Regions from separate parts of the Nonomuraea longicatena genome, predicted to be linked through region 3. Evidence: riboswitches for the same ligand, from Rfam matches in the RefSeq annotation. Region 3 holds a riboswitch; each other region holds the start of a gene.

Region 1 (9,636 bases), on a different contig from region 3:
TCCCCTTGCCCACCGGGCAGGCGAGATTGGGCTCGGTATGATGCATGCCGAACAACGGGTCCTGCTCGACGGCGTCGTACACGTCGACCAGCAAGATCTCTTCCGGCACGCGAGCCAGCCTCCACCCGGCCCCCGCGCCGTGACGCACGACCACCAGGCCCGCTCGCCGCAGGTCACCGAGACTGCGCCGGATTATCACCGGATTCGTGTTCACGCTGGCGGCGACCTGATCAGAGGTCAGCAGCTCCGTTCCGCGACGGTGCGCGAGGGCCAGCCACGCCAGAATGTGCACCGCGATCGTGAGCCTGCTGTTCGCCGCCATCACCCCTCCTGCTGTAACAGCATCTATTACATTTAAGGCCGGGTCAATCGGCGATGCCCGCTCGATCGAGTTCGGGGCGGGCCATGGCCCCGGTGGTGACCACCGGGCCAGGCCCGTGCTCAGGCGTCCGATTACGACTTGCAGGTCCGCTTCCCTGACGTGTAGCCCGCGGCGTAGCCGATGTCGTATGCCTCGTCGGAGGAGACTCTTCCGGTCTGGCGGGGCGGGCCGCACGCCCTCCCGGCCTCGAATCCGTCCGCGTAACCCTCCGAGCAGAACGGCTTCTCATCCTTGTAGAAGCTTCTGCACACGGGCGGCGCGGCATTCGGGATCGCTGCGACGTGACTGTCGCCGGCGCTCGCAGACGTCGGGATGGGTGAGGCGTGCGAGGTCCCGATCGAACCGAACATCAGGGTGGCGATCATCGGACTGACGATGAGTAGCCGGTTTCCGTGCATCCTCGTCTCCTTCCTCATGAAGGCACCAGGTCCACGACGGGCGTCGGGGACTGAACCTCGGATGGCCTCAAGGCCGATCCGCATGAAGACGAACCTCGGAGTTCCTGCTTCCACGCCCTCTCGAAGGAGGGTTTCGCGGCGGAGGGCGCTGCCCCCGGACAGTGCGTGCCACCATGCGACGGCGCGTTCTACCAGGGTATTTCTACCTATCGGCCCGTCCAGACGGTTGACTTCGATATTGAGCGTGGTTTCGCCTGCCAGCCATAGATCTTGGAGTGTTTGCCGGAGGTTTAGGGCCCCTGCCCGTTTACGGCGGATCGGCCGCGCAGGACGAAGCACTCCGTGAGCAGCCGAATACCCCTTTATGCTCCAAGATCGGCGAGGGTGTGATCCTAGATCTCCTCGTCGGAGCCGGTGGCGACGATCCGTAGAGCGCACAGCGTCAGATGGTGCCTGTCGTGCGAGCCGAGGCCGAGGTGGGTCTCCAGCGGCGCCTGTTCAAGCAGATCGAGGACGGCGGAGACGTGGCGGGCGTGGGCGGCCTGCCGGACCAGTTCGGCGTTCACGCCCGAGCGTTGACCGCGAGGCGTCCGGAGGAACCTCTCGTGAGCCTCGGCGAGAGCGGCGATCTCCTCCGGGGTCGGCGGCTCGGGCGCCGGAGGCGCCGCCTCCCGCAGGATCTGCTCGATCCGTGGGGCGATCCGCAGGGGTTCGGGGCAGAGTTCGACGAACCGCCGCGCCCGGTCCGCATCGTTCCGCCGCGCGTACAGGACCGCGATCTCACGTGGCAGTCCGGAGGTGTGCCCTTCCTGGTCGCTCGCCCTGACCCGCTCGACCACCTTGCCGGCGAGGTCGAGCAGGTCCTCGAAGGTCGCGGTGTTCGGTGGTGGCCACGCGGGCGGCTCAGCCGGGCGCGGAGTGCCGCCTAGGAAGGGTTCCACCAGCTCATCGAGGGGAGGGGTGGCTCCGTCGGCGGCCTCGGCCGGGTTCGGGAAGATCTCCAGGTCGCCCCAGCGCACCGGCCAGGCGAACCGGCGGTCCACCGACCAGGCGAGCCGCGTGTCCAGGTCGGGTTCTCTGCCGGCAGGGGCGATCACCAGGCCGGGCTCGAACGCGACCGCCCAGGTATGCGCGTCCAGCGCGAAAGCGGGATGGGGACTGTGGTCCAAGCCGTGGTCCTCCCCGTCCTCGTCCAATGGATTCGGTCCGGACGGCTCCCGCAGGAACTCGAATGCGCCGACCACCTCGCCGCTCCCGGCCGCGACGAACCGTAGCCCCGGGATCGTCCCTTCGCCCTCGTCGAGCGAGGTGACGATGACGAGCACGTCGTCCGCGCCCCACAGCACTCCGTCCACGTCCTCCGGTACCTCGACCACCCGCAGTCGCTCAGGGTGCTCGCCCAGGTCCCAGACCTCGACCCGGCCCTCGTCGGTCACGCAGGCGGCGCGGCCGCCGTCCGGCGACCAGGCCCACGCGGTGAGGTCGGGCGTCATGTGCCCGGTCGGGCTGAGTGCCAGGTCCAGGTCGTAGTCGTGCTCGCCGCTCACGCTGAGGATGCGCACGCCCGGGCGCGCGCCTCTGTCGTCGTTCGCAGGCGCCACGACCGCCAGCCGTCCGGCAGGGCCCCAGGACAGCAGCGCGGTGCCGGGGCGGGCGGCGTGCACCGCCACCGGTTCCCCGGTCACCGCATCGCTGATCATCAACTGACCGTCCCGCTGGTGGGCCAGGTGCCGTTCGTCCGGGCTCCAGACCGGCAGCGGGCCGTCGAAGTCGTGGGTGTCGCGCAGCCAGACGACCCTGCGTTCGGCGACGTCGACGGAGCACGCCCACCCGGACGACTCGTACCCGTAGATCCGCTCGCCGTCCTTCGACCACGCGGACCAGTCGAGGCAGAGCGGCTTCCCCCGGAGCACGGCGCGCATCCCGTCCGGCAGCGATTCGACCGACACCAGAGCCTCGACGGCATCGATGTCCACGTCGTCGTCCATCGAGACGATTCGGCCTCGCCGGTCCTGCCCGTACCAGCCGCCCCACATCATCACGCGGTCGCCGTCGGGCGCGAAGGCGAAGTGCGGCCGCGAATCGCTCACGTTCGTCCGGGCGATCGGCTCGCCCCAGGAGTCCTCCGGGTCGCCGAACGGTTCCCAGATCCCCACCCGCGACTTGCCGTGCACCACCGCGACCCGGGAGGCGTCGGCCGACCACTGAAGCATGTGCCGGTCGCTCTCCCAGCCCACGCCACCGGGGATCCCGTCGATGACATTGACGCAGCGGCCGGTGGCGACCTCCCAGATCTGCAGCACACCGCCGTCGTCGAACTCCTCGCCGACCGCGCTCCCGAGTGCCAGGTACCGGCCGCAGGGGCTGAGCACGTGCGTCAGCACCTCGGCCCGGTGCGTGTCGGCATGGCGGAGACGGGCGCCGTACGCCTTGATCTTCGCGGTCGCGTGACGGTGTGCCTCGGTGACACCATGCGTTCGTTCCAACGCGGTGAGCGCGTCGCGCAGCGGCGGCAGATCGCGTTCAGGCGTGAACGCGGACCAGTCGGCGGCTTCGAGCATCTCTCGTGCCGCGTCGGGATCCCCTGCCATCTCGGGGAACGTGCCAGCAATGATCATGTCGCCAGACGTTAACGAACAAGGGTGACACTATGACCGGGCGCCGGGGCCCGAGGCGGGTGACCCGCGCTCCCGGCGAGTGGGCGAGGTGTTCGCCGATGCTGGCAGAATGCATGGTTATGTCGAACATACTATCGTCTAGTGACGAACTGCTGGTGATCCGTACGGACTTCTCCGCGCCTGAGGCGTGGGCTGCCGTCCGCGCGGCGATCAAATCGACCGAGAACGAGGACGAGTGGCCTGAGGAGGAGGATGACGAGGACGAGCCCTTCGTGGCGGTCCAATACCTTGATGATCCGGCCCACGACGGCGCCACAGCGGAGCAGATCCTCGCTCTGCTGCCGGAGGAGTACAAGCCCACGTTCTTCGTCGTGGTGGACAAAGCCACCATCCGGTCGCCGGAGATGCCGCTCCTTCTCGTCGACCTGAGGAGGGAGATGGGGCGCCAGATGCGGGCCGTCCCGGCCGCGTTGGCCTCGATCGAAATCAATCTCTCGATCGGCAACATGGACTTCGCGGAATTCGCCGACTCCATGGATGAGGACGGTGTCTTTCGCGGGTTCTGACGAGGGCAGCCAGAACCCTGTCTCCTGATCATCCGGCGAGTCGACCGGGTCCGGGTCAGGGGTAGCGGCGGGGGGTGTAGACCTGGCCGGACGGGGCCACTCGCGTCGTTGAGGAGCCGATGATCAGGAGGCAGCGCATGTCCACCTGGGTGGGGTCGAAGTCGCCCAACGTGGTGACGATGATCGACTCGGCGGCGCCGCCGACGTTCCTGCCGATGATCACCGGTGTGGCCGGGTCACGGTGTTCCAGCAGCAGATCGCGGGTGGCGGCAAGCTGCCAGGTACGGCTGCGCGAGGCCGGGTTGTAGATCGCCAGCACCAGGTCGGCCCGCGCGGCGGCGGAGATCCGCTCGGCGATCACCTCCCACGGCTTCAGCAGGTCGGACAGCGACAGCACGCAGTAGTCGTGCCCCAGCGGCGCGCCGGCCCGGCTCGCCACCGCCTGCGCCGCCGTCAGTCCCGGCACCACCCGTACCGGGACGTCGGGGAAGTCGGCGGCCACCTCCAGCACCGCGCTGGCCATCGCGAACACGCCGGGGTCGCCCGACGACACCACCGCCACCCGGCGTCCTTCCCGGGCCAGTTCCAGCGCGTGCCTGGCGCGCTCGGCCTCCACCCGGTTGTCCGTACGGTGGCGCTCCTGGCGCGGGTTCTGGGCCACCCGGTCCACGTACGGCCCGTAACCGACCAGGTCGGTCGCGGCGGCCAGCGCCTCCTGCGCCTCCGGCGTCAGCCACGGCCGCCCGGCCGGTCCGAGCCCCACCACGGCCACCTCGCCGGGCGTGCCTGTCGGCAGACGGTCGCCGTGCGAGGACTGCCCGAGCGGGGCGACCGGCTCAGAAGCGACCGACCCGGAAGCGAGCGGCTCAGAGGCGAGCGGCTCGGGGACGAAGGTGCGCTCGGCCGGGCTGGCCAGCAGGGCCAGGGAGAAGTACGGGACGGTGTCCGGGTCGACGTCCTTCAGCGGCGCAACCCGCTCGGCGCCGGTCGTGGCGCGCTCGACGTACCAGGCGTCGTCGAGCCGTCCTGCCTGCGCGAACGCGTCGCGGACCTTCTCGAACGTACGGCCCAGCTTCAGCACCGCCGCCGAGTCCGTGGCCGCCAGCCGTTCGGACAGGACCTCGGCCGGAAGCGTCCCCGGCAGGACGGTCAGCACCTCGTCCCGCTCCACCAGCGGACGGCCGAGGACCGCCGCCGCGCCGCTCACCGACGTCACGCCCGGCACCACCTCGGTCGGGTAGCGGTGGGCCAGGCGCTTGTGCAGGTGCATGTACGACCCGTAGAAGAGCGGATCCCCCTCGCCCAGCACCACGACGGTACGGCCCGCGTCGAGATGGGTGGCCAGCCGGGCCGCGCACTCCACGTAGAAGTCGTCCAGCGCGCCCTGGTAGCCGCCCGGGTGGTCGGTGGTCTCGGTGGTCAGCGGGTACAGCAGCAGTTCCTCGACCTGCCCCTCCCGCATGTACGGCAACGCGATCGACCGGGCGATGCTCCGTCCGTGCCTGGCCGCGTGGTAGGCGATCACGTCGGCCACGCCGATGAGCCGCGCGGCCTTGACCGTGACCAGTTCCGGGTCCCCCGGCCCCAGCCCGACCCCGTACAACCGCCCGGCACCTACCGCCACGCCCGCCCCGTCGCCGCCCGCCGTCGCCGGGGCCTGTCCGCCGGTTTCCGTCATGGCCGGGTTCTCCGCATCGCTCACGCCGTCTACTCCCGCTCGCTCGCGATGGCGTTGATCGCCGCCGCCGTCATCGCACTGCCGCCTCGGCGGCCGTGCACCACCAGGTGTTCCAGATCGCTGTCGGCCAGTGCCCGCTTGGACTCGGCCGCGCCGATGAACCCCACCGGGATGCCCAGCACCGCGGCGGGCCGTCCCGCCCCTTCCTCGACCATTTCCAGCAGCCGGAACAGGGCCGTCGGCGCGTTGCCGATCGCGACGACCGCGCCGTCGAGGCGGTCGCGCCACAGTTCGAGGGCGGCGGCGCTGCGGGTGGTGCCGAGCCGTTCGGCCAGCCCGGGTACGGCGGGGTCGGACAGGGTGCAGACCACCTCGTTGTCCGCCGGGAGCCTGCTGCGGGTGACGCCGGAGGCGACCATCATCGCGTCGCAGAGAATCGGCGCGCCCGCCCGCAGCGCCGTCCGGGCCGCCGCGACCGCGCCCGGCGACCAGCCCAGGTCGGTGACCAGGTCGGTCATCCCGCAGGCGTGGATCATCCGGACGGCCACCTGCGCGAGGTCCGGCGGCAGGCCGGTGAGGTCGCTCTCGGCGCGGATGGTGGCGAACGACTGCCGGTAGATCTCGGCGCCGTCGCGGATGTAGTCGGTCACTGCTGCCTCTCCTGATACCCGTCCGGGGTAGCCACCATCTGAATCACCGAACCGCGCGGAAGCCCGCACAGCCGTTCACACCCCGCCCAGTGCACCGGCAGTTCGCCACCGCCCGCACCGCCACGGCCCGCCCGCACCCACGCGGCCGCATCGGCCTGTACGTCGGCGAGGGCCTTCGCGCACCCGGGGCGGCCGGTGCAGGCGGTGACCCCGGTCCACGAGGAGTCGGGATCGGTGACCAGTCCGGCTTGTTGCAGCCGGAGTGCCAGGTCGGTGGCGTGCTGGGGGTCGAGGTCCAGGAGGACGACGGTACGCCAGGGGGTCAACCGTACGGACTCGGCGACCTGGGCCAGCACTCGGGCCTGTACGGCGGTCAGCCGCCCGAGCGGCACCACGGCCTCCAGCGCCACCCGCCCGTCCCGAAGCCCCACGGCCCCGGCCCGCCGGATTCCCCGATCAGGCCCGGCGACAGAAGGCGCCCACCTGTCCCCGGACACCCCGAGACCGGCCGCCGACAGGTTCTCGCGCAATCGGGCCGCCACCCGCGCCGGGCCGTCGGGCAGCTCGGCGATGCGCCAGGCGCCGTCGGGGCCGCGCACATCCAGGAACGCCTCGGCCGCCGCGATCATCAGCGCCACGGCCTCCTCAACGGGAAAGCGCAGGCCGATGTCCTCCCCGGCGAGCAACAGCCCGACGCCGGATACCGGCGTCACGTCGGCATCCAGCGCGGCTTCGGGCACGGGCTTCACGTCGGCGCCCAGCCCGGCGGCGGGGACCAGCGTCACGTCGGCGCCCAGCGCGGTCACGTCACCGCTGCCGTCGTCCAGTGCGAACAGGAACCGCCCCGGCAACCCGGCCAATCGCGCGTTCCCGCACAGGGCGGCGTCCAGCGCCTCGACCAGGGGGTCGGTGTCCAGCACGCCGACCGTTCCGCGCCCGCCCAGCGGGGAGGCGATGATGTTGCGGACGCGTTCGTGTGACGGCGACGGCAGCAGCCCCGCGTCCGCGAGGCGCCGTGCGAAGTCCGTCGGTGAGCGCAGCGCGCGGACCTGGACGTTGGCCCGCGAGGTGAGTTCGACCACCTCGGTGTGCCCGGCCAGCACCAGCAACTGGGCAGCGGTGATCCGCCCGCCGGGCAGGCGGACCCTGGCCAGCGGCCCGTCGGCGGCCTGGTGCACCTGCAGCGCCCCCGGACAGGCATCTGGCCCATTACGTCCGGAAAAGTCGGCTATGGACACGGAGAGGATGGTAACGCCACTTCCCTGTGCCGTAGGCTCAGCGGTAGGCGACGGCACAGGAGGAAACCGGTGAGAAACCGGTGCGGTCCCGCCACTGTAACCGGGGAGCGACCCCCACCACAGGCCACTGCCCGGCGACGGGCGGGAAGGTCAGGGGTGAACGTCGATCCGGGAGCCAGGAGACTTCTGCCGTCGTGACACCCACGACCGGGGCGAGGACCCCGAGGGAGGACTCCCCTTGCCTGGCGACAGCCGTACCGTCCTGCTGCTCTCCACCTCCGACACCGACCTCCTGAGCGCGCGCGCCAGCGGCGCCGACTACCGGCTCGGCAACCCCGCGCGGCTCCTGCCAGAGGACCTGCCCGCCCTCGTGGAGGGCACCGACCTGGTCGTGGTCCGCCTGCTCGGCGGCAGGCGTGCCTGGGAGGAGGGTCTCGACGTCCTGCTGAACGGTCACCGGCCGGTGGTCGTCCTCGGCGGCGAGCAGGCCCCGGACGCCGAGCTCATGGAGCTGTCCACGGTCACCGGCGGCGTCTGCGCCGAGTCCCACGCCTACCTCGCCCACGGCGGCCCCGCCAACCTGGCCGAACTGCACGCCTTCCTGTCGGACACGGTGCTGCTGACCGGCCGGGGCTTCGCGCCGCCCGTGGCCGCCCCCGCCTGGGGGACGCTGGAACGCACCGCCCACACCCAGGACGGCCCGGTCGTCGGCATCCTCTACTACCGGGCCCACCACATGGCGGGCAACACCGGCTTCGTCGAGGCGCTCAGCGCGGCCGTCGAGGACGCGGGCGGCCAGGCGATGCCGGTCTTCTGCTCATCGCTGCGTACCGCTGAACCGGAGCTGCTCGACACGCTGCGGCGGGCGGACGCGCTGGTGGTGACCGTACTGGCCGCCGGTGGGTCGCGGCCCGCGACGGCGGGTGCGGGCGGCGACGACGAGGCGTGGGACGTCGGGGCGCTGGCCGAACTCGACGTGCCGATCCTCCAGGGCCTGTGCCTGACCAGCGACAGGAAGGCGTGGGAGGACAACGACGACGGCCTGTCGCCGCTGGATGCCGCCTCGCAGGTCGCGATCCCCGAGTTCGACGGCCGGATCATCACCGTGCCGTTCTCGTTCAAGGAGGTCGACGAGGACGGCCTCACCGTGTACGTCGCCGACCCCGAACGCGCCGCCCGCGTCGCGGGCATCGCCGTCAGGCACGCCCGCCTACGGCACACGCCGCCCGCCGAGCGCAGGCTGGTGGTGATGCTGTCGGCGTACCCGACCAAGCATTCGCGCGTCGGCAACGCCGTCGGTCTCGACACCCCGGCCAGCACGGTGAAACTGCTGGCCAGGCTCGCGGAGGCGGGCTACGACCTGGGCGCGGGCTTCCCCGGCGTCGCGGAGCAGGACGGCGACGCGCTGATCCACGCGCTGATCGCGGCGGGCGGCCAGGACCCCGACTGGCTCACCGACGAACAGCTCGCGGGCAACCCGGTGCGGATCTCCGCAGAGACTTACCGCACCTGGTACGACACACTGCCCGCCGACCTGCGCGACGGCATGGAGCGCCACTGGGGCCCGCCGCCCGGCGAGCTGTTCGTGCAGGACGGCGACATCGTCCTGGCCGCGTTGCGCGCCGGGAACGTCGTGGTGATGGTGCAGCCGCCGCGCGGCTTCGGCGAGAACCCGATCGCCATCTACCACGACCCCGACCTGCCGCCCAGCCACCACTACCTGGCGGCCTACCGGTGGCTGTCGGCGGAGTTCGGCGCGCACGCGATGATCCACGTGGGCAAGCACGGCAACCTGGAGTGGCTGCCGGGCAAGTCGGCCGGGATGTCGGCCTCGTGCGGCACCGACGCGGCCATCGGCGACCTGCCGCTGATCTACCCGTTCCTGGTCAACGACCCGGGCGAGGGCACGCAGGCCAAGCGGCGGGCGCACGCGGTGCTGGTGGACCACATGGTGCCGCCGATGGCCCGCGCCGAGACTTACGGCGATATTTCACGACTTGAGCAGTTGCTGGACGAGCACGCCACCATCGCCGCCATGGACCCGGCCAAACTGCCCGCGATCCGCGCCCAGATCTGGACGCTGATCCAGGCCGCGCGGCTCGACCA
Region 2 (9,636 bases), on a different contig from region 3:
TGGTCACCCCTCCGGTGTGCGACAGGAGTTGCCGCACGGTGATCGCCTCGGTGGCCGACGGGTCGGGGGTGGCGAACTCCGGCAGCACGCCGACCACGGGCGCGTCCAGGTCGAGGGCTCCGGTGTCGGCCAGGCGCATCACCAGCGTCGCCGTGTACGGCTTGGCCAGCGAACCCACCGGGAACACCGAGTCGGCCGTGGCCTCGACCCCGGTTCCCCGGTGCAGCACGCCGCCGGCCAGTTCGTGGACCACCCCGTCGGCCAGGACGGCCAGCGCGGCCCCGGGCACGCGGTGGCGGGCCCGCAGTTCGTCGAGCCTGGCCTGCCAATGGCCGGTGTCGAAGGGCGGCATGAACGACTCCTCACGATCCGTACAGTGTTCGATGGTCCGCACACTGTACGGACATCATCTGCCGTTGGGCAACCCGTACACTGTTCGGACACACTGTGACGAGGGAGAACACATGCCGGAGCCGTACCCGTCGGTGTGGACCCGCCCGCAGCGGCCCCGTCGCGAGCAGCCGCCGCTGAGCCGCGAGCAGATCGTGTCCGCCGCGTTCGACCTGCTGGACGCCGAGGGCCTCGACGCCCTGAGCATGCGCAGGCTCGGCACCCGCCTCAACGCCGGAGCCACCTCCGTGTACACGCACGTGGCCAACAAGGACGAGCTGATCGAACTGGTCGTCGACCGCGTCTACGGCGAGGTCGAGCCGCCCGCCGCAGACGATCCGGCCGGCTGGTACGCGGCCGTCGCCCGCTACGCCCACAGCCTGCGGGCCACGGTCCTGCGCCACCCGTGGATCGCCTCCGTGCTCAGCGAGACGGGCGTCGCCTATCTGGGTCCGAACGTGATCAGGCAGAACGAGGCCGTCCTGGCCGCGTTCGAGCAAGGTGGCTTCTCGCTGGAGGCGGCCGACCTGGCGCTCAACGTGGTCGTGGCCTACGTCATCGGCAGATCGTCCGCCGAGGCCGCGTGGCTGGCGAAGCTGGCCCGCAGCGGTCAGGACGAGCGGGAGTGGGCGGCCCGCCTGTGGCCCGCCGCCGAGCAGGCCGTTCGCGAGCACCCCCGGCTGCGCGAACTGTATGCCGCCCGGCGCGGCCAGGACCCGGTCGCCGGCCGCGACGCGGAGTTCGCCGATGGCCTCGACTGTGTCCTCGGCGGCCTGGCCGCCCGGTTCTCAGGGGCCGCTCAGCCGCGCCGCTCGTAGCGGGCGCGGGCCAGCCCGTAGGCCGTACGCAGCAGTTCCAGCGTCGCCGCCCCGGTGTGCTCGTCCGGGTTCACCACCGCCAGCCAGCCTTGGGCGCCGTAGACGGGGTGCGCCATCAGGGTGTCGGCGGCGCTGGGGTCGGTTCCGGCGACGGGGAACTCGCGTGCCGGATATCCGGTACGCCGGGCGAACTCCTCCTTTCCCACGGCAATGTTCACCCGGAACACTCCCGGTCGGTCGAGCTGCGACAGTTCGTCGCCGGGGAGGTTCTTGGTGACGACCGTCGCGAACGGCTGCGTCGCCGTCGGCATGACCCCGTCGGGTGCGTAGAAGAAGAACGTGTCGCCCCAGCTCACTTCGGGCGAGGAGCCGTCGTCGGGTGTCGCGCTGACGGTGAGGACGCCGTCGAGGCCGTCCACGAAGTCAATGATCTCATCCATGGTCATGTGCTCTAGCGTTGCATTGAAGTGCTTATGGAGACTTGGCTGCAGAGATGGCGGGGTTTCGGGGTGCAAAGTCGCAAATCGAGCAACCTGCGTACGGTCGATGTCGCACGGCGGGCCGGGTACTCCGTCCAGCAGATTCGCAACCTCGAACGCGACGGGGTCCTGCCGCCGGCGGTGCGCACGGCTGCGGGCTACCGCGTCTACGGCGAGATCCACGTGCGGTCCGCGCTGGCCTACCGCGCCCTGGCGGCGGGCGCCGGTCCGGTCGAGGCCAAGGAGATGGTGCGGGCCGTCCACCTGCCCGGGGTGGAGCGGGTGCTCGCCCTGCTCGACGCGGCGCACGCCCGGCTCGACGTGGAGCGAACCGAGTTGCGGGAGGCCGAGGCGGCCGCGCGGGCGATCTCCGCCGAGCCGATCGCGGACGTGCGCGCGTCGGACGCGATGAACGTCTCGGAACTGGCGGACGCCCTCGGCCTGCGCCCCTCGACCCTGCGCCATTGGCACGCGGAGGGGCTGGTCGTCCCCGACCGCGCTCCCGCGCGGGCGGTGCGGGTCTACACCCCGGCCCAGGTGCGGGACGCGCGGATCGTGCACCAGCTCCGCAAGGCCGGATACCGCATCCCGGCCATCCGGGCCCTCATGCCGGAGCTGCGGCCGGCCCGCCGGTCGGAGGAGGTCGCCGCCGCGCTGGCCGCCCGCGCCGCCGCCATCGCGGCGCGCTCCAGAGCCCTGCTCGACGGGGGCGCAGCGCTCAGCGCCGTACTCGCCCTGGCCGAGTGAGTCACCTGGCCGGCTCCAGTACCGAGGGTTGGCAGGGACGCAGATCGATCTTCATCTTCCCTGTTCTGGCGGGAGGCCGAGCAGGAAGTCGTCCAAGTGGTACGCCGGGCGCCCCAGCAGCGCCGGGACGTCATCGGTGACGTCGGCGGCGGCTCCGGAGGCGATGGCCGCGAACAGCCCGCTGACCGTGTCGATGTAGTCGCCGTCCCAGCCCAGGGCGGCGGCCGCCTGCCGGAACCCCTCGTCGTCGACCGGCTCGTAGCCCCGGATCGGCAGCGTGGCCCGCGCGCATCGGCCCGCGACCTCGGCGAAGGTGAGGCTGTCCGGGCCGGTCAGGTCGTACTCCCGTCCGCCGTGCGCGCCCAGCAGCGCTTCCGCGGCCGCGTCGGCGATGTCGCGGGCGTCGATGAAGCTCACCGCCGCGTCGCCGCAGGGTACGCGCAGCGTCCCGTCCGCCGCCTCGGCCAGTGCGCGGAGCGGGCCTTCGGTGAGGTTCTGGAAGAACCAGTTCGGCCGCAGGACGGTCCAGCTCATCGCGCCGCCGATGACCCGGAGCTCCACCGCCCGCTGCTCGACCTCGGCGGGCGCGTACTGCATGCCCAGCGCCGTCATCAGCACGATCTTGCCGACCCCCGCCGACTCGGCCGCCTCCACGAAGCTCACGACGCGCTCGCCGACGCCCGCCACCGACCGGTGTCCGTCATCGCCGCCGGGGACCAGCAGGAACACCGACTCGACCCCGTCGAGGGCCTGCTGCCAGGTCGCCGGGTCGGCCCAGTCCAGCCGTACGGCGCTGCGGCGCGACCCAGGGCGCACCCGGCGGCCGCGCCGGGTGAGCGCGTCGACCACGCGCCGCCCGACCTTGCCGCTCGCGCCGGTCACCAGGACTGTCATTCCGCCACCCCCAGCGACCAGGCCAGCTGCGCCATGACGACCCGGTGGTAGTCCTCCGCCGGGGTGCGCCCGATGCCGAGGACACGCGGGTAGAGCAGGCCGTCCATCGCGGCGATCAGGACGTCGACCACCGCGCCGGCGCTGTCGCGAGGAGTGAAGGTCCCCGCCTCGACACCGCGCTCCACGGCGGAGACGAAGGGGCGGCGGTAGCGCTCGTCGAGCCGCTCGCTGTGCCTGCGCAGTTCCTCGTCGTGCGCGGCGGCGGTCCAGAACTCCATCAGCATCCGCCACACCGGCACCGGCGTGGCCAGCCCCCGCTCCGCGAGCGCGCTCAGCCGCCGCCACGGGTCCTCGAAGCCTTCGGCGAGCCGCTCCATCTCGGCGACCTCGGTGGTCGTCGAGTGCTGGAGGGCCTCGATCAGCATGTCCTCGCGGGAGCCGAAGTAGCCCTGCAGGGTGCTCACCGCGACTCCGCTCGCCTCGGACACATCGCGAAAGCGGGTGCGCTCGTATCCGCGCACCACCAGCACGGACACCACCTGGTCGAGCACGCGGACGCGGTTGTCCCCGCCCGCCCGCCGCTTTCGCTCCACAGCAGTCATCATGACCGTACGGTATCACGAACCGGTACGGCGATACGGAACCGGAGCAGTGCGGTCAGAATGACCGCGAAGGCGATCCACGCCGCGTAGATCCCGGTGAGCCCGAGGCCGAGGTGCACCCCCAGCAGCCAGCTCAGCGGGAGGAGCACCAGGTAGTCGCCGGCGACGTTCGCGATCATCACCGACCGGGTGTCGCCGAGGGCCCGCAGATAGCTGCCGTACACCATGGCGGGCACCATCGGCGCCAGGCTCAACAGGGCGAGCGGCACCGCCGACCACGCCAGCGCCGCCACCTCCGGACCGCCGGCGAACAGAGTGGGCAGCGCCGTCCCACCGGCGAGGATCAGGGCCGCCGGTCCGGCGTACACGAGCAGCAGCAGTCGGAGGCCGGTACGCCGCCACCGGACGGCCAGCTCCGGTTGGCCCGCGCCGACCGCCTGCCCGGCCAGGATGGACACGGACGCCGACGCCGAGGCCATGACGGTGAAGACGATCAGCAGCAGGTTGTCGACGACACGGTAGGCGGCCAGTTCCGGAGTACCCATCCGGGCGGCGAAACCCGCGATCAGGGCCTCGTTGAGGTAGCCGATCCCCATGGCGCCCATCTCCGGCCAGCCGAGCCGCCAGAGCCGCCCGGCCACCGGGGCGCCGTCGAAACCGGCACCGGTGCCGCGCGGCAGCCGGGCCCGCGCGTACACCAGAAGGAAGGCGGCACCGACCGAGGTGGAGGCCAGCGTGGCCAGCGCCGCCCCGGTGACGCCGAGCCCGGCGGAGAAGATCAGCCACAGCCCGAGCGGCAGGTTCACCGCGTTGACCAGCAGCGCGTGCCACATGGCCGCCCGCGTCACCCCGATCCCCGAACAGGCGCTCTGCAGAGTGAACGACGCGGCGGCGAACGGTACCGCGAACGCCAGTACCCGCAGGTACGCCACCCCGGGGCCGACCAGTTCCGGAGGGGCGCCCAGCACGATCAGCACCGGCTCGGCGACGGCCGCGAGCACGGCACCGACGGCGATTCCGGCACCGAACGACGTGGCCAGGCCCACCCGGACGATCCGCACCACCGCCGCCGGGTTCCCGGCCCCGTGGGCCTGTGCGACCGTGATCTGCACGGCGGTCGCCCACCCCCGCACCACGACCAGGGCGACCAGGTACACCGGCGAGGCCAGGGCGAAGGCACCCAGTGCCGCAGTGGAGTACCTGGCCAGCATGACCGTGTCCACGATGTTGACGATGATCTGCGTCAGGCCCGCCACCAGCAGCGGCACCGTCAGCGCCCACATCCTCCTCACCGGGTCACGTCCCGAGCGCGCAGTCGCCGCACTTGCCGCCGTCCGGTACCCGGTAGTAGAGACAGCAGGTGGTACGCCGGAAGGCCAGTTCGGGGGAGACCAGCGCACCCCTGCCCGCCAGGCCGCCGTGCCCGAGCAGCCGGTCGACCAGCCGGGTGGCGGGCTCGGCGAGGTCCGGCCGGGCACTCACCACGGCGCGGCCCGCCTCGGCGAGGGCGGAGGCGGCGTTGCCGTACAGCAGGCCGTGCGCGACCTTCACCCGCAGACCCCGGGCGAGCGCGTCCAGGTGGTCGCCGACCACCATGTCGTAGAGCAGGCCGGCGACCTGCTCTTCCGTCCCGGCGTGCCAGCCGGACACGACGGACAGCCGGACGCGGGGGCCGTCGTCGGCGCGGTCCAGGCGGGTCAGGTCGGGGATCACCCCGTGGACGAGTACGGCGCCGACGACCGGGAACCAGAGCCGCGCGGCGTGGCCCAACTGGGCGATCGAGGCGCCGACGCGCAGTTCGCCGGTGCCGTACCTTTCCGCGGTGGCCGTGACCAGGTCGGTGAAGCCGCGCTCGTAGTCCGTGCGCACGTCGTGCCATCCGGCGGGGTCGCCGCCGACGTGCGGGGCGAACGAGGCGACCCCGTCGAGGGCCGCCCGGACCGTGCTCTCGGGTGCCGGTACCAGGTCGTACCGCATGCGTTCCGCTCCTCTCCGGGGAGATCCGCCCCAGTTCGTCGAGGAGGCGACCGCGTGAGTCTCCTGGCTCCCGGGTCGAGGCTCACCCCGGCCTTCCCGCCCCTCGGGGCAGTGGCATGCTCGGGGTCCGCTCGCCGGTCACAGTGGCGGGACCGCGCCGGATTCGCACCGGCTTCCTCGTTCCGCGCTCGCCTACATGATCCATCGTGACATATACCGACATATGAGGGCGAGGCTCCTGTCATCGGCCCCCTGGTGTACGCCACGACCGCCACTACTCCTCAGGGAGTATCCGAGCCGGTCCTACTTCCCCGGTACCAGGCCGAGAAGTCTCCCTCGGCACGACGACCGCCGACCGGTACGACGGCCACGATGTCCGGCATGCATACAAGAGAGTTCCGCGATGTGAGACCGGACCAGGGGAGCGCGCGGTGTTGAGCCGGCCGGGGACCACCCTCGCCGCCGTGGCCGTCGTCCAGTTCATGGTCTCGCTGGACCTGTCGGTTGTGAACGTGGGACTCCCGCAGATCGCCGCCGGGCTCGGCTTCGGCCCGATGGGCCTGACCTGGGTGATCCACGCCTACGCGCTCACCTTCGGGGGGCTGCTCCTTCTCGGCGGCAAGGCCGCGGACCGGTACGGACGCAGGCGGGTCCTGCTGTTCGGGCTCGCCGTGTTCGGCCTCGCCTCACTGGCCGGCGGCTTCGCCCAGGAGCCCGGCCACCTCGTCGCCGCCCGCGCGGTGCAGGGCGTCGGCGCCGCCGTCCTCGCCCCGGCCGCGCTGGCACTGCTGGCCGCCGCCTACCCCGAGGGCAGGGCCCGCATCCGCGCCTTCGGAATCTGGAGCGCGACGAACGCGGCGGGCGGTGCCCTCGGCGTCCTGATCGGCGGCCTGCTCACCGAGTACGCGGGCTGGCGCTGGGTGATGTTCGTGAACGTGCCGATGGCCGCCTGCGCCCTGGCCCTGGCCTGGCGGATCGCCTCCGGCCCCGCTCCGGAGCGTGGCGGACGTCCCGACGTGCTCGGCGCCGTCCTCGCCACCTCGGGGATGAGCCTGCTGGTGTACGGCGTCGTCAGCACCGACCAGAACTCGTGGACCTCGCCGATCACCCTCGGCACGCTGGGGCTCGCCGCCGTCCTGCTGGCCGCGTTCGTCCACGTCGAACGGACCACCGCACGCGAGCCGCTGATCCGGCTCGGCCTGTTCGCCAACCGCTCGGTCGCGGGCGCGAACCTGTTCAGCCTCCTGGCCGGTGCCGCGATGTCGGCCGCCTTCTACTTCATGTCCCTCTACCTGCAACGTGTGCTCGGGACCGGTCCGGCGCTGACGGGGGTCTCGTTCCTGCCGCTCGCCCTCGGGGTGATCGCCGGTTCCGTCCTCGCGGTCAGGCTCGGATACCGGTTCCCGCCGCGCACTCTGATGATCGTCGGCGGGTCGCTGACCGCGCTCGGCTTCGCCTGGTTCGGCCTGATCAGCCCGGACGGCGGTTTCCTCGCCGACGTCCTCGGGCCCTCGATCGCCACCGGGGTCGGCTTCGGGCTCTGCCTCGCCCCGGTCGTCTCCACCGCCACCAACGGTGTCGCCTCCCATGAGGCCGGAACCGCTTCGGCCCTGCTCAACAGCTCCAGGCAGCTCGGTGCCTCGCTCGGGCTGGCCGTCCTCGGCACCGCCGCGCAGAGCCGTACCGGGCAGGTCGTCACAGCGGAGTCCCTGAACGCCGGGTACGCGCTCGGCCTGACGCTCGGCGCCGGGCTGCTGGCCGCCGCCGTCCTCGTGGTCTTCACCGTGCTGCGCCCGCATGCACGGGCCCGGCAGGCCCCGGCCGGGTCCGCCCGATAGCCGCCGAGTGCCGATCCGCCCGCACGGTCGTGCGGGCGGACGATGCCTTGTCAAGGCGCGGAGAACATCACTAAAGAGCCCCTTTTGTCTCCCCTTGTCACGCTCCAATACCGGCGTTTGGATCAGGAGGGCGATCTTCTGCAGCCAACCCCACTCTTCTGCGGCCAACCCACAAGGAAGGCAGACCATGCCTGACGCGCCCCTGCTGCACTACAGCACCAGCACCGCGCCACTCCAGGCGGGCACCGCCGACAAACCCTCGGCCAACACCATCGACATCACCGTCTCCAGCCCGGCCGGGCGGAACGTCTACTGCGACAAGATCGACGTCGCCGTCCCGGTCAGCGCACCGGACGACGGCGGCGCCTGGTTCACGGAGAACCCGCAATCCTCGATCGCCGGCAAGTGGAACCCCGCCTCCACCGAAGTGAAAAGCGGGCGGGAACTCGGCCTCGACGCGGCCACGAACTACTACCACGTCGTCTTCCAGCCCCCGCCCATACCGGGGTTCGATCTCATCGACACGCCGCTGAAGATCAGCATCACCGGCAACGTGGCCGCCGACCCCGGCAGCACGCTCACCTGCTCGGTCACCGAAACCTCCGGCACGGCCAGCGGCGACTGCACCCGCAAGGCGCCCCAGGACCTGACCTGGGAGACCGCAGAGCCCCCCTTCTACCTGCACAGCTTCCTGGCCTGCAGCCCGGAGCGGCCGACCGTCCCCAAGACGAAGTTCAACGCCGGCGACCAGGCGCTCCTCACCTGGGAGAGCAACGGAGACTCCTTCCACCTGTACGACGGCGACGGCACGGTCCTCCACGAAGGCGTCGAGACCTCCTGGACCATTCCGGCGAGCGTGATCGCCAACGACACCACCTTCAGCCTGAAGGCGTCCAAGAAGGGCGCCACCGGATTCGAGACGGCCGACCGGTACGCCACCGTCACCGTCACCGTCACCAACCCGACCCTCCGCGAACTCACCGTCAAGGGACAACTCGGCGTCTACGGGGCGCTTACCGCGAACGACGGCCTCTCCGTCTACGGAGGGTTGACCGCGAACGACAGCGTCTCCGTCTACGGCAGACTGTCGGCGAACGACGGGCTTTCGGTCTCGGACGGGCTCACCGCCGACACGGTGGAGGCCCGATCTGTGACGGTCGAGCAGTACTGTCAGATCGACGGTGACTGCAACGTCGCGGGGGACCTCGCCACCGAAGCCATCGTGGCCTCGGGTTACACGACGCTGAACGGTGCCCTCACCGTCAACGGCGGTCTCACGGCCAACGGCGACTGCGACGTCAACGGCTGGTTCTCCGCCAACCACGACCTCAGAGTCTCCTACGGCGGCACCGAGAAGATGACCACGGTCGGCAAGAGCGGCCTGTCGGTGGAGGGCGACTTCAGCGTCTCCTACGACGGCACTCAGAAGATCACCACGGACGGTTACAACGGCCTGTGCGTGGACGGCGACCTCACGGTCTACGGCAGGATCCAGAACTGACGCGGCCGGCCGCCGCCCCACCGCCCGAACCGGCGCATGACGGCGGGCCGCCCTCCGGGAGGTGCTCGACACCGGGCGGGTCGCGACGGTCGTACTCGCTGCGGGGACCACCGGCCTCGGGCGGTGGACCCCGTCCACGAGGCGCTGCACGCTCGCGTGGAGCGGCTCGCCCGCGAGAGTCGTTCGTGAATCCCGTCGGCGGTGGAACTATGCGGGAGCCGCGCGCCGTCCTGATGTGCTGTCAGGTCACGGCTTCTTGACGCACTTCTCCGCCTTGGCGATGTTCTCGTCCGCCGTGGACTTGTCCTCCTTGCCGAGCTCGTCCATCGTGATTTTCCCTTCGACGAAGGACTTGAGCTTGGCGGGATCGTACTTCTGTGCCGATTCCCA
Region 3 (9,636 bases):
CCCGGAGCTGCCGACGGTGGCCATCGTGCCCGACGACGAACTGCTCGACAAGAACCTCACCACGCTCGGCGAGATCCGGGCCCGCGGCGGCAGGGTGCTGATGATCGGCCACCGCGAGCCCGGGGCGAAGCTCGCCGACGATGTGATCGTGGTGCCCAGGAACGAGATCGAACTGGACCCGATCCTGCTCACGATCCCGCTGCAACTGCTCGCCTACCATGCGGCCGTGGCGCTGGAGCGCGACGTGGACAAGCCGCGCAACCTCGCCAAGAGCGTCACCGTGGAGTAGCGCTCTTGCGTACCAGTACGGCCAGCGGCCGGTTGACGGAGATGCCGGACGTCCACGCGATCGTGTCGGCCGGTACGGCGAGCGCCAGGCCGGGCATGCGCCGTACCATCGCGCCGATGAACTCCTGCACCTCCGCGCGGGCCAGGTTGGCGCCCAGGCAGTAGTGCGGGCCCCGGCCGAGGGACATGTGCGACTGCGTGAAGGTCCGCTCGATGTCCATGACCTCGGGGGAGGGGAAGACGGCGGGGTCGGAGTTGGCGCCCACGAAGGAGGCGATCACGCCCTCGCCCCTCCTGACGGTGCCGGAGGGCAGGTTCACGTCCTCGGTGGCGACCCGGATGGTCAGGGTGTCGCCGGGCACCTCCACCCGGAACAGTTCCTCGGTCGCACGGGGGATCAGCCCGGGGTCGGCGACCAGCCGTTCGTAGTGGTCGCGCGGATCGAGCAGCCGCACCGCGATGCGCCCCATGATGGAGCCGGTCGTCTCGTGCCCGGCGAGGAACAGGCTGAGCGTCATGCGGACCGGTTCCACCTCGGTGAGCTGGTCGGTGCCGTCCCTCGCCTCGATCATCGCGGTGAGCAGGCCGTCGCCGGGCGCGCCCCGGTGCTCGGCGATCACCTCGGCGCAGTAGGCGCCGAACTCCATGGCGGAGACCGCCTTCTCCTCCTTGCTCAGCGAGGAGGTCGACAGCAGCGTCTCCGACCAGCGGCGGACCCGCTCGAAGTCGATGCCGGGCACGCCCATGACCTCGCAGATGACCTGGACCGGCAGCGGGAAGGCGTAGTCGGCGACGAAGTCGAACTCCTCCGGCAGCCGGTCGGCGAGGTCCTCGGCGAGGCGGCGCAGCCTCGGCCGCCAGCCGTTGACCTGCCTGGGGGTGAAGGTGCCCGACATCAGCCTGCGCAGCCTGGTGTGCTCGGGCGGGTCCATGCCGATCAGGGTGCCGGGCGACTCGGTGAGGGTGTAACCGGGGTACATGCGGGGCGCGCCGGGGTAGTTGAGGTCGCGGCTGAACCTCGGGTCGGTGAGGACCATGGAGACGTCCTCGTAGCGGGTGGCGATCCGGACGGTGTCGCCGCTCGGGACCCTGACCTCGCCCAGCGGCTCGTTCTCCCGCAGGGCGGCGTAGCGGCCGGACGGTGTTCCGCGTGGACCGCAGGTGAACGGGAAGTGCTCGTTATCGGCCATAGATCGGACGTTAACCAGCGATTCCCGTCCTGATAAGGGCCTCACGGCAGCAGCAGGCCCCAGTAGAGGCCCCATGGCACGAGGGCGGCGGCACCGGTCAGCAGGAGGCCGAGCCGTACCCGCTCGGAGCCGCGCGCCCGGCGGGCGGCGCGCACCACGAACGCGGCCGCGACCAGCGCCGACACCGCGAGAGCCTGCAGCGCCAGCCAGACGAGCGGCCGGCCGGCCACGAGCGGGCCGGGTGCGGCGAGCTTGGCGCCCGTGACGGTCGTGTACATCAGGTACGTCAGCGTCCCGGCGACCGCGACGGCCGCCGAGGCGGCGAGCAGTCGCGCGGCCCGCCCGCCCCGGACGCGGCGGCCGCGCAGCCGGCGGACCGGCGCCCACACGGGGTAGCCGCAGAAGGCGGCGAGGAAGAGCAGCAGCGCGCCCGCCTGCACCGGGCCGGACTCCCACCAGGCGAGCGGCGGCACGGGCACCGAAGGCGAGTCCTGGCGGGGGAGTTCGCCCACGGTCTCGGCCTCGGGCAGGTCGCCGGAGGTGACGCGCCCGACCCAGTCGCCGACGGCCTCGGCGTACCCGGGGGCGAGTTCGGGTGCGCGGGTCACGCCGCCGTCGGGGGTCGCGTGGGCGCCGTGGTCGGCGCCGGGCAGGTAGCGCAGGGTGTAGGCGCGGTGCCCGAGGCTCGCGGCGAGGAGGGGCGGGTTCTCCTGCGGCGGGGTGAGCAGGTCGGCGGAGCCCCAGATGCCGAGCACCGGCCGGCGTACCTCGGCGAGCACGCCCTGCGCGTCGTGGTACGGCGCAGCGAACAGTCCCGCCCCCGCGAGCAGCCGGTAGAAGGCGGGGACGGAGCGTCCGGGCAGGGGCCCACGCACCCCCGCCTTCCGCAGCCCGGCGCTCACGGCCCAGGTCTGCTGGCGCAGCGGCCGCATGGCGTTGCCGCCGACCATGACGACGAAGGCGACGTCGTCGGAGCGGGAGGCGGCGAGGGGGGCCACCCAGCCGCCCTCGCTGATCCCCCAGAGGCCGACCTTGCGCCGGTCGACGCCTTCGCGCCCGCGCAGCGCGGCCACCGCGCCGAGCGCGTCCCCGGCCAGTCGCCCGTAGTCGCGGGTGGTCAGCGAGTAGCCCTCCGCGCGCTTGTCGTAGACGAGCACCGCCATGCCCTGCCTGGCGAACGCCTCGGCCTCCGTCATCAGCTTGGCCCGCTTGACGCCGGTGCCGGAGCCGTGGACGAGCACCATGCCTGGCAGCGGGCGGTCGGCGCCCTCGGGGGACAGGACCGTGCCGTGCAGTTCCTTCCCGTCGTCGGCGCGGAAGGAGACGTCGGATCTGTTGAGGCCGTCGGAGGCGGCGGCAGGGGCGGCGGGGAGGAGGGCGCAGGCGAGGGCGAGCGCCGCGATCAACTTCTTCACATCGCAGACAATACTCTGCAGAGAAGTCTCGGCAAACACTTCTCTGCAGAAAACGTTAGGCTCGGCCCATGACGGACGCGCGCGAGCAGCCCCTGCTCCTCGACGACCCCGAGCGCCTCAAGGCCCTGGCCCATCCGATGCGCCGCCGGATGTTGTCGCACCTCAACGCCCACGGCCCCGCCACCTCCACCACGCTGGGCGAACTCCTCGGCGCCAAGACCGGCACCACCAGCTACCACCTGCGCCAACTGGAGAAATATGGCTTCATCGAGGAGATCCCGGAGCGCTCGACCGGCCGCGAACGCTGGTGGCGCAAGGCCGAGACCCCGCGCGACATCCGCACGCCCACCTTCCAGGAGATCGACCCCGCCGACCGCGCGGTGCTGGCGGAGTTCCACCGCGTCGGCCTGGAGGAGGACCGCCGCCTGCTCGACCGCTTCCCCGCCGCCTACCTGCGCGACCCCGCCTGGGCCAAGGGGTCGCGCGGCTTCGCCCGGATGACCGAGACGGAGTTCGCCGCCTTCTACGAGGAGTACATCGCGCTCCTGCTCAGATACAGCCACGACGCGGACACCGCGCCCCCCGGCGCCCGCCCGCTCCACATCCGGCTCTTCGCCCTCCCGGCCGACGAGCCCGCCGACGAGAGCTGAGGTGTAACCCGTCGCCATCTGTAAATAACCCCAGGTGACGGGGGTGGGGATGCGGCGTAGGCGGTTGTTCGCTCTGGGGCTCGGGCTGGCCGCCTGCGCGGCCGGCTGCGGCGTCACGCGCAGCGGTGGAACAGGCGGCGGCACAACGGGCGACGCCCTCGGCCGAGTCTCCGTCGTCCCCGGCGACCCCCGCTGGGAGGTCATGGCGCGCACCCTCTACCGCACCATGCGCCGCACCGGCGTGCCCGCCGCGGGTACCGGCGGCCAGACCACGATCACCGTCACCGGCCTGTACGGCCTGGCCGCCGCCGAGATCGGCGGCCACGGCTCCCTCCAGGAGACCACCACCCCGCTGGCCAGGCTGACCGGCCACGTCGAGGCCGTGATGGTCCCGGCCAACTCCCGCTTCAAGCACTTCGACGACCTCGCCGCCGACCTGCTGTCCCAGCCCGACCGCGCCTACCTGGCGGGCGGCCCGGTCGGCGAGCCCGACCACCTGCTGTTCGGCCTCATCGCCCAAGGGCTCGGCGCCGACGCCCGCCGCATCGACTACACCGGCTACCCCGGCCAGGACGAGGTGGCCACAGCCCTGCTCGGCGGGCACGCGGCCGCCGCCACCGGCAGACTCGCCGACTGGCGGGGGCCCGTGGAGCGGGGCAGGGTGCGCGTGCTGGCCGTGTCGTCGGCGAACCGCGTGCCCGGGGTGGAGGCCCCCAGCCTCCTCGAATGCGGGGTGCGCATCGACTTCGCCGACTGGTGCGCCGTCGTCGGCCCCGGCCGCATGGACGCCGGGCGCCGCGCCGCCGCCGTGAGCCTGTGCGAGAGCGTCGCCGGGTCCGGCCCTTGGCAGGAGGCCTGCCGCGACGGTGGCTGGGACTCGATCCCGCTGACCGGCGACGGCTTCGCCACCTGGCTGGCGGCGGAGTCCGTACGGACCAGGAAAGTGCTCAGAGATCTGGGCCTGCTCGACACACCGGGCACAACATACCGGGGGTAGTTGCGACGGCCGCCACTAGATGTAGGATCCTGCACTGTCGCTGGTTCGCCCCCTCGGGGGCGGAGCAAAAGGGAACCTGGTGTGAATCCAGGGCTGCCCCGCAGCGGTAAGCGGGAACGACCGCCGTCACACGCACTGGATCGCGATCTGGGAAGCGACGGTCAGTAGGACTCTCTCGTGAGAGACGCCCGTGAGCCCGAAGACCTGCCGGTGACCGTACTGTCCAGGGCCTCGAGGGAGGGCCCGGGGGTCTGGCGGCGCCCGCGCGGTGTGCCGCCGCGCTCTCGTGTCCTCAGCGGGGAAGCTCGCGAGGAGTGTTGCACGTGACGCAGATCGCCCAGGTCGATCGTCGGCTGGCCATCGAGGAGGCCGCCGCCAGAGTGATCGCCGACCCGGCCAACTCCCGGGTCGCCGCCCGGCTGCTGGCCGAGGAGATCGCCGACGAGGCCGCCGAGCACGGGGTCCGTACGTTCTCCGAGTCGATCGCGGCCACGCACGCGGCGGGACTGATCCAGGACACCCTGGCCGCCTTCGTCGCCAGGAACGACGCCGAACTGGACGCGCTCGTCGACGAGGAGGCCGACGAGCGCTTCGAGTACTTCGGGATGCGCACGGTCTACGACCGCTATCTGCTGCGCCACCCCACCACGCGCAAGGTGCTGGAGCGTCCCCAGCACTTCCTGCTGCGCGTCGCCTGCGGCCTGTCGGCCTCGGTCGCCGAGGCGGCCGAGCTGTACGCGCTCATGTCCTCGTTGTCCTACCTGCCCTCCTCGCCCACCCTGTTCAACTCCGGCGCCCGCCGCCCGCAGCTGTCGTCGTGCTTCCTGCTCGACTCGCCGCGCGACGACCTCGAAGGCATCTACGACAGGTACGGCCAGGTCGCCAGGCTGTCCAAGTACGCCGGCGGCATCGGCATCGCCTGGACCCGGGTCCGCTCGCGCGGCTCGCTGATCCGGGGCACCAACGGCCATTCCAACGGCATCGTGCCGTGGCTGCGCACCCTCGACGCCAGCGTCGCCGCCGTCAACCAGGGCGGCAGGCGCAAGGGCGCCGCCTGCGTCTACCTGGAGACCTGGCACGCCGACATCGAGGAGTTCCTCGAACTGCGCGACAACACCGGCGAGGAGGCCCGCCGCACCCACAACCTCAACCTCGCCAACTGGGTGCCCGACGAGTTCATGCGCCGCGTCGAGGCCGACGAGGAGTGGTCGCTGTTCGACCCCAAGGAGGTCCCCGACCTCACCGACCTGTACGGCGAGGCGTTCACCACCGCCTACCGCGCCTACGAGGCCGCCGGCCGCCAGGTTCGCCGGATTCCGGCCCGCACCCTCTACGGCCGCATGATGCGCACCCTCGCCCAGACCGGCAACGGCTGGATGACCTTCAAGGACGCCGCCAACCGCACCTCCAACCAGACGGCCAGGCCGGAGAACGTCATCCACCTGTCCAACCTGTGCACCGAGATCCTGGAGGTGACCAGCGACGGCGAGACGGCGGTGTGCAACCTCGGCTCGGTCAACCTGGCCGCCCACCTCGCGGGTGACAGCCTGGACTGGACGCGGCTGCGGGCCACCGTGCGGACCGCGATCCGCTTCCTGGACAAGACCATCGACCTGGGCTTCTACCCGACGCCCGAGGCCGAGGCGGCCAACCTGCGCTGGCGGCCGGTGGGCCTCGGCGTCATGGGCCTGGCCGACGTGTTCTTCGCGCTGCGGCTGCCGTTCGACTCGCCGCAGGCGCTGGCGCTGTCCACGCGCATCGCCGAGGAGATCGCGCTGGCCGCCTACGACACCTCCGCCGACCTGGCCGTCGAGCGGGGCCGCCACCCGTCCTACGGCGACACCCGCGCGGCCCAGGGCGTGCTGCACCCCGACCACTTCGGGCTCGGCGCCTCGCCCGCGTGGACGGCGCTGCGCGAGAAGATCGACAGGACCGGGCTGCGCAACTCGCTGATGATCGCCATCGCGCCGACCGCCACGATCGCCTCGATCGCCGGCTGCTACGAGTGCATCGAGCCGCAGGTGTCCAACGTGTTCAAGCGTGAGACTCTGTCGGGCGAGTTCCTCCAGGTCAACCGCTACCTCGTGCGCGATCTGCAGGAGCGCGGGCTGTGGAACCAGGAGGTCCGCGACGCGATCAAGCGCGCCGACGGCTCGGTCCAGGACCTGCCGCAGGTTCCGGACGACCTGAAGACCCTCTACCGCACGGCGTGGGAGCTGCCGCAGAAGGCGCTCATCGACCTCGCGGCGGCCCGCACGCCGTACATCGACCAGTCGCAGTCGCTGAACCTGTTCATGGCGACGCCGACGATCGGCAAGCTGTCGTCGATGTACGCCTACGCGTGGAAGCAGGGCATCAAGACCACCTACTACCTGCGCTCGCGCCCGGCGACGCGGATCGCGCAGACCACCGTCCAGAGCACACCCACCGTCCAGGAGGCCGTCGCCTGCTCCCTGGAGAACCCCGAGTACTGCGAGGCCTGCCAGTGATGCTTCTCGACCCCGGAATGGACCTGACCCTCCGTCCGATGCGCTACCCGGACTTCTACGAGCGCTACCGGGCCGCCATCCGCAACACGTGGACGGTGGAGGAGGTCGACCTGCACTCCGACCTCGCCGACCTGAGCAGGATGTCGGCGCAGGAGCGGCACCTGATCAACCGGCTGGTGGCCTTCTTCGCCACCGGCGACTCGATCGTCGCCAACAACCTGGTGCTCAACCTCTACCAGCACGTCAACGCCCCCGAGGCGCGGTTGTACCTGTCGCGGCAGCTGTTCGAGGAAGCCGTGCACGTGCAGTTCTACCTGACGCTGCTCGATACCTACCTGCCGGACCCGGACGAGCGGGTCAAGGCGTTCGCGGCCGTGGACAACATCCCCTCGATCCGCGACAAGGCAGAGTTCTGCTTCCGGTGGATCGACTCGCTGTCGGCCCTGCAGCGGCTGGAGACGCGGGAGGACCGGCGGACGTTCCTGCTCAACCTCATCTGCTTCGCCGCCTGCATCGAGGGGTTGTTCTTCTACGGGGCCTTCGCGTACGTGTACTGGTTCCGCTCGCGCGGGCTGCTGGGCGGACTGGCCACCGGCACCAACTGGGTCTTCCGCGACGAGTCCATGCACATGGAGTTCGCCTTCAGCGTGGTGGACACCGTACGGGCGGAGGAGCCCGATCTGTTCGACGACAAGCTCGGCGCGCAGGTCACCCAGATGATCGAGGAGGCCGTGGCGTCCGAGCTGGCCTTCGCCCGCGACCTGTGCGGCGACGGCATCGGCGGCATGAACGTCGAGCACATGCGTGAGTACCTGGAGTACGTCGCCGACCAGCGCCTGACCCGGTTGGGCCTGGCCAAGCGCTACGGTACGGCCAACCCGTTCGCCTTCATGGAACTGCAGGACGTCCAGGAGCTGGCCAACTTCTTCGAACGCCGGGTCTCGGCGTACCAGGTGGCGGTCGAGGGCAACGTCAGCTTCGACGAGTCGTTCTGACGAGCACACGGAGAACCGGGTGACAATGGGCGAAGGAGCGTAGTCCACGACGAGGGGTGCTTGATCGTGACCAACTGGCCGATTCTGGCGATCGCCATCGCCGGTGCGATCCTCGTGGTCGAGGTGGCCCGGCGGCTGCTGTCGCGCGCGGGCAGACGCTGGAGCTTCGCCCGGCACCTGGTCGAGCACTGCACCTGGGCGGCCTTCTCCGTCGGGGTGGTCGTCGCCACCGAGTTGGCCTTCGCCCCCGCCATGGTGGGGCAGCCCGCCCGCGAGGGCGTCGAGCGGGTGCTGGGGCTCGTCACCATCGCCTGCGTCACCTGGCTCATCGTCGGCGTGGCCTACGCGGTCACCGACGTCATCCTCGACCGGCTGGTGCTGATCGAGGGCGACGCCAACCGGCGGGCGCGGCGGATCATGACGCAGATCGCGCTGGTTCGCCGGGTCGCCACCGCGATCATCATCGTGGTCGCGCTGGGCGCGATGCTGTTCTCGTTCCCGCAGGTGCGCGCGCTCGGCGCCGGTCTGCTCGCCTCCGCGGGCATCGCCGGCGCCATCGTCGGCATCGCCGCCCAGTCCACGATCGGCAACATGCTGGCCGGGCTGCAACTCGCCTTCAGCGACGCGCTGCGCCTGGACGACGTGGTGGTGGTCAACAACGAGTGGGGGCGGATCGAGGAGCTGACGCTCACCTACGTGGTGCTGCGGCTGTGGGACGAGCGGCGGCTGGTGCTGCCCGTGTCGTACTTCACGAAGAACCCGTTCGAGAACTGGACGAAGCACGGCAGCCGAGTGGTGGCGGCGGTGCACCTGCGGGTGGACTGGTCGGTGCCGGTCGGAAAGCTCCGCGAGGAGTTGCACCGCTTCATCCAGGACAACCCGCTGTGGGACCAGAAGGACTGGACGCTGCAGGTCACCGACGTGCAGACGAACGGTCTCGTGGAGGTCAGGGCGCTGATGAGCGCGGCGGACTCGGCCTCGGCCTGGGACCTCAAGTGCGACGTGCGTGAACACCTCGTCGAGTACGTCAGGAAGAACTACCCCGAGGCCCTGCCCCGCTTCCGGGTGGACCTGCCTCCGGACGACCCCCGGGCGACCGCCTGGAAGGCCGCCGGCGCCTGAGCCCGATCCGGCGCGCAGCCGCCATCGGGAGGCCGAGCCACCCGCACGGGCCGATCGGGCCGTCAGCGCCGCGCCACGATCGGTCGCGGCCTCCAGGGTAAATACGTGGAGATGTCCTGACGCTCCCGGCTACCGTGGTCCATGTCGACACGGGCACGGTCTGACCGGCGGGAATGGCGCCCCCCGGCTGGACACGTGCCGCCTCCGCTCCGGGCGCGGCCCACGCCAGCCCACCCGGAGCCACACCCGGCCCCGATCAGACCTGGACGACCCGCACGCCGGACTCGCCGAGCCGGGCGAGCAGGTCGTCCGGGGCGGTGGAGTCGGTGACGAGCACGTCGATCTGCGACAGCGGGCAGATCCGGGCGAAGGCCCGGCGGCCGAGCTTGGAGCCGTCGGCCACGATCACCACCTGCCGCGCCTTGGCCGCCATGAGATGGTTGATCGCGGCCTCGCCCTCGTTGTGCGCGCTGGCGCCGTGCTCGACGTC

The links. Region 3 has a riboswitch for cobalamin ahead of ABD120_RS03360 (ribonucleoside-diphosphate reductase subunit alpha). Riboswitches for the same ligand answer to the same signal wherever they lie in the genome.
Region 1: it holds a riboswitch for cobalamin, as region 3 does, so the genes downstream of both, cobN (cobaltochelatase subunit CobN) here and ABD120_RS03360 (ribonucleoside-diphosphate reductase subunit alpha) in region 3, are expected to answer to the same signal.
Region 2: it holds a riboswitch for cobalamin, as region 3 does, so the genes downstream of both, ABD120_RS23075 ((2Fe-2S)-binding protein) here and ABD120_RS03360 (ribonucleoside-diphosphate reductase subunit alpha) in region 3, are expected to answer to the same signal.

The regions. Positions count from the first base shown of each region.
Region 1 is NZ_BAAAHQ010000004.1:244,330-253,965, reverse strand. It holds gene ABD120_RS06465 (Rrf2 family transcriptional regulator) at 1-322, opposite strand, end outside; gene ABD120_RS06460 (hypothetical protein) at 454-747, opposite strand; gene ABD120_RS06455 (WD40 repeat domain-containing protein) at 1,173-3,398, opposite strand; gene ABD120_RS06450 (DUF6924 domain-containing protein) at 3,497-3,964, shown strand; gene ABD120_RS06445 (precorrin-2 C(20)-methyltransferase) at 4,020-5,642, opposite strand; gene ABD120_RS06440 (precorrin-8X methylmutase) at 5,672-6,292, opposite strand; gene ABD120_RS06435 (precorrin-3B synthase) at 6,289-7,530, opposite strand; cobalamin riboswitch at 7,547-7,738, shown strand; gene cobN (cobaltochelatase subunit CobN) at 7,769-9,636, shown strand, end outside.
Region 2 is NZ_BAAAHQ010000023.1:396,215-405,850, forward strand. It holds gene ABD120_RS23040 (serine hydrolase domain-containing protein) at 1-352, opposite strand, end outside; gene ABD120_RS23045 (TetR/AcrR family transcriptional regulator) at 465-1,208, shown strand; gene ABD120_RS23050 (DUF6194 family protein) at 1,190-1,648, opposite strand; gene ABD120_RS23055 (MerR family transcriptional regulator) at 1,718-2,434, shown strand; gene ABD120_RS23060 (NAD(P)H-binding protein) at 2,486-3,328, opposite strand; gene ABD120_RS23065 (TetR/AcrR family transcriptional regulator) at 3,325-3,933, opposite strand; gene ABD120_RS23070 (MATE family efflux transporter) at 3,930-5,213, opposite strand; gene ABD120_RS23075 ((2Fe-2S)-binding protein) at 5,227-5,907, opposite strand; cobalamin riboswitch at 5,944-6,122, opposite strand; gene ABD120_RS23080 (MFS transporter) at 6,339-7,745, shown strand; gene ABD120_RS23085 (hypothetical protein) at 7,933-9,246, shown strand; gene ABD120_RS23090 (hypothetical protein) at 9,493-9,636, opposite strand, start outside.
Region 3 is NZ_BAAAHQ010000001.1:750,687-760,322, forward strand. It holds gene glmS (glutamine--fructose-6-phosphate transaminase (isomerizing)) at 1-289, shown strand, start outside; gene ABD120_RS03340 (cytochrome P450) at 276-1,478, opposite strand; gene ABD120_RS03345 (hypothetical protein) at 1,520-2,893, opposite strand; gene ABD120_RS03350 (helix-turn-helix domain-containing protein) at 2,962-3,543, shown strand; gene ABD120_RS03355 (tripartite tricarboxylate transporter substrate-binding protein) at 3,593-4,540, shown strand; cobalamin riboswitch at 4,565-4,766, shown strand; gene ABD120_RS03360 (ribonucleoside-diphosphate reductase subunit alpha) at 4,864-7,029, shown strand; gene ABD120_RS03365 (ribonucleotide-diphosphate reductase subunit beta) at 7,047-8,024, shown strand; gene ABD120_RS03370 (mechanosensitive ion channel family protein) at 8,091-9,146, shown strand; gene ABD120_RS03375 (DeoR/GlpR family DNA-binding transcription regulator) at 9,403-9,636, opposite strand, start outside.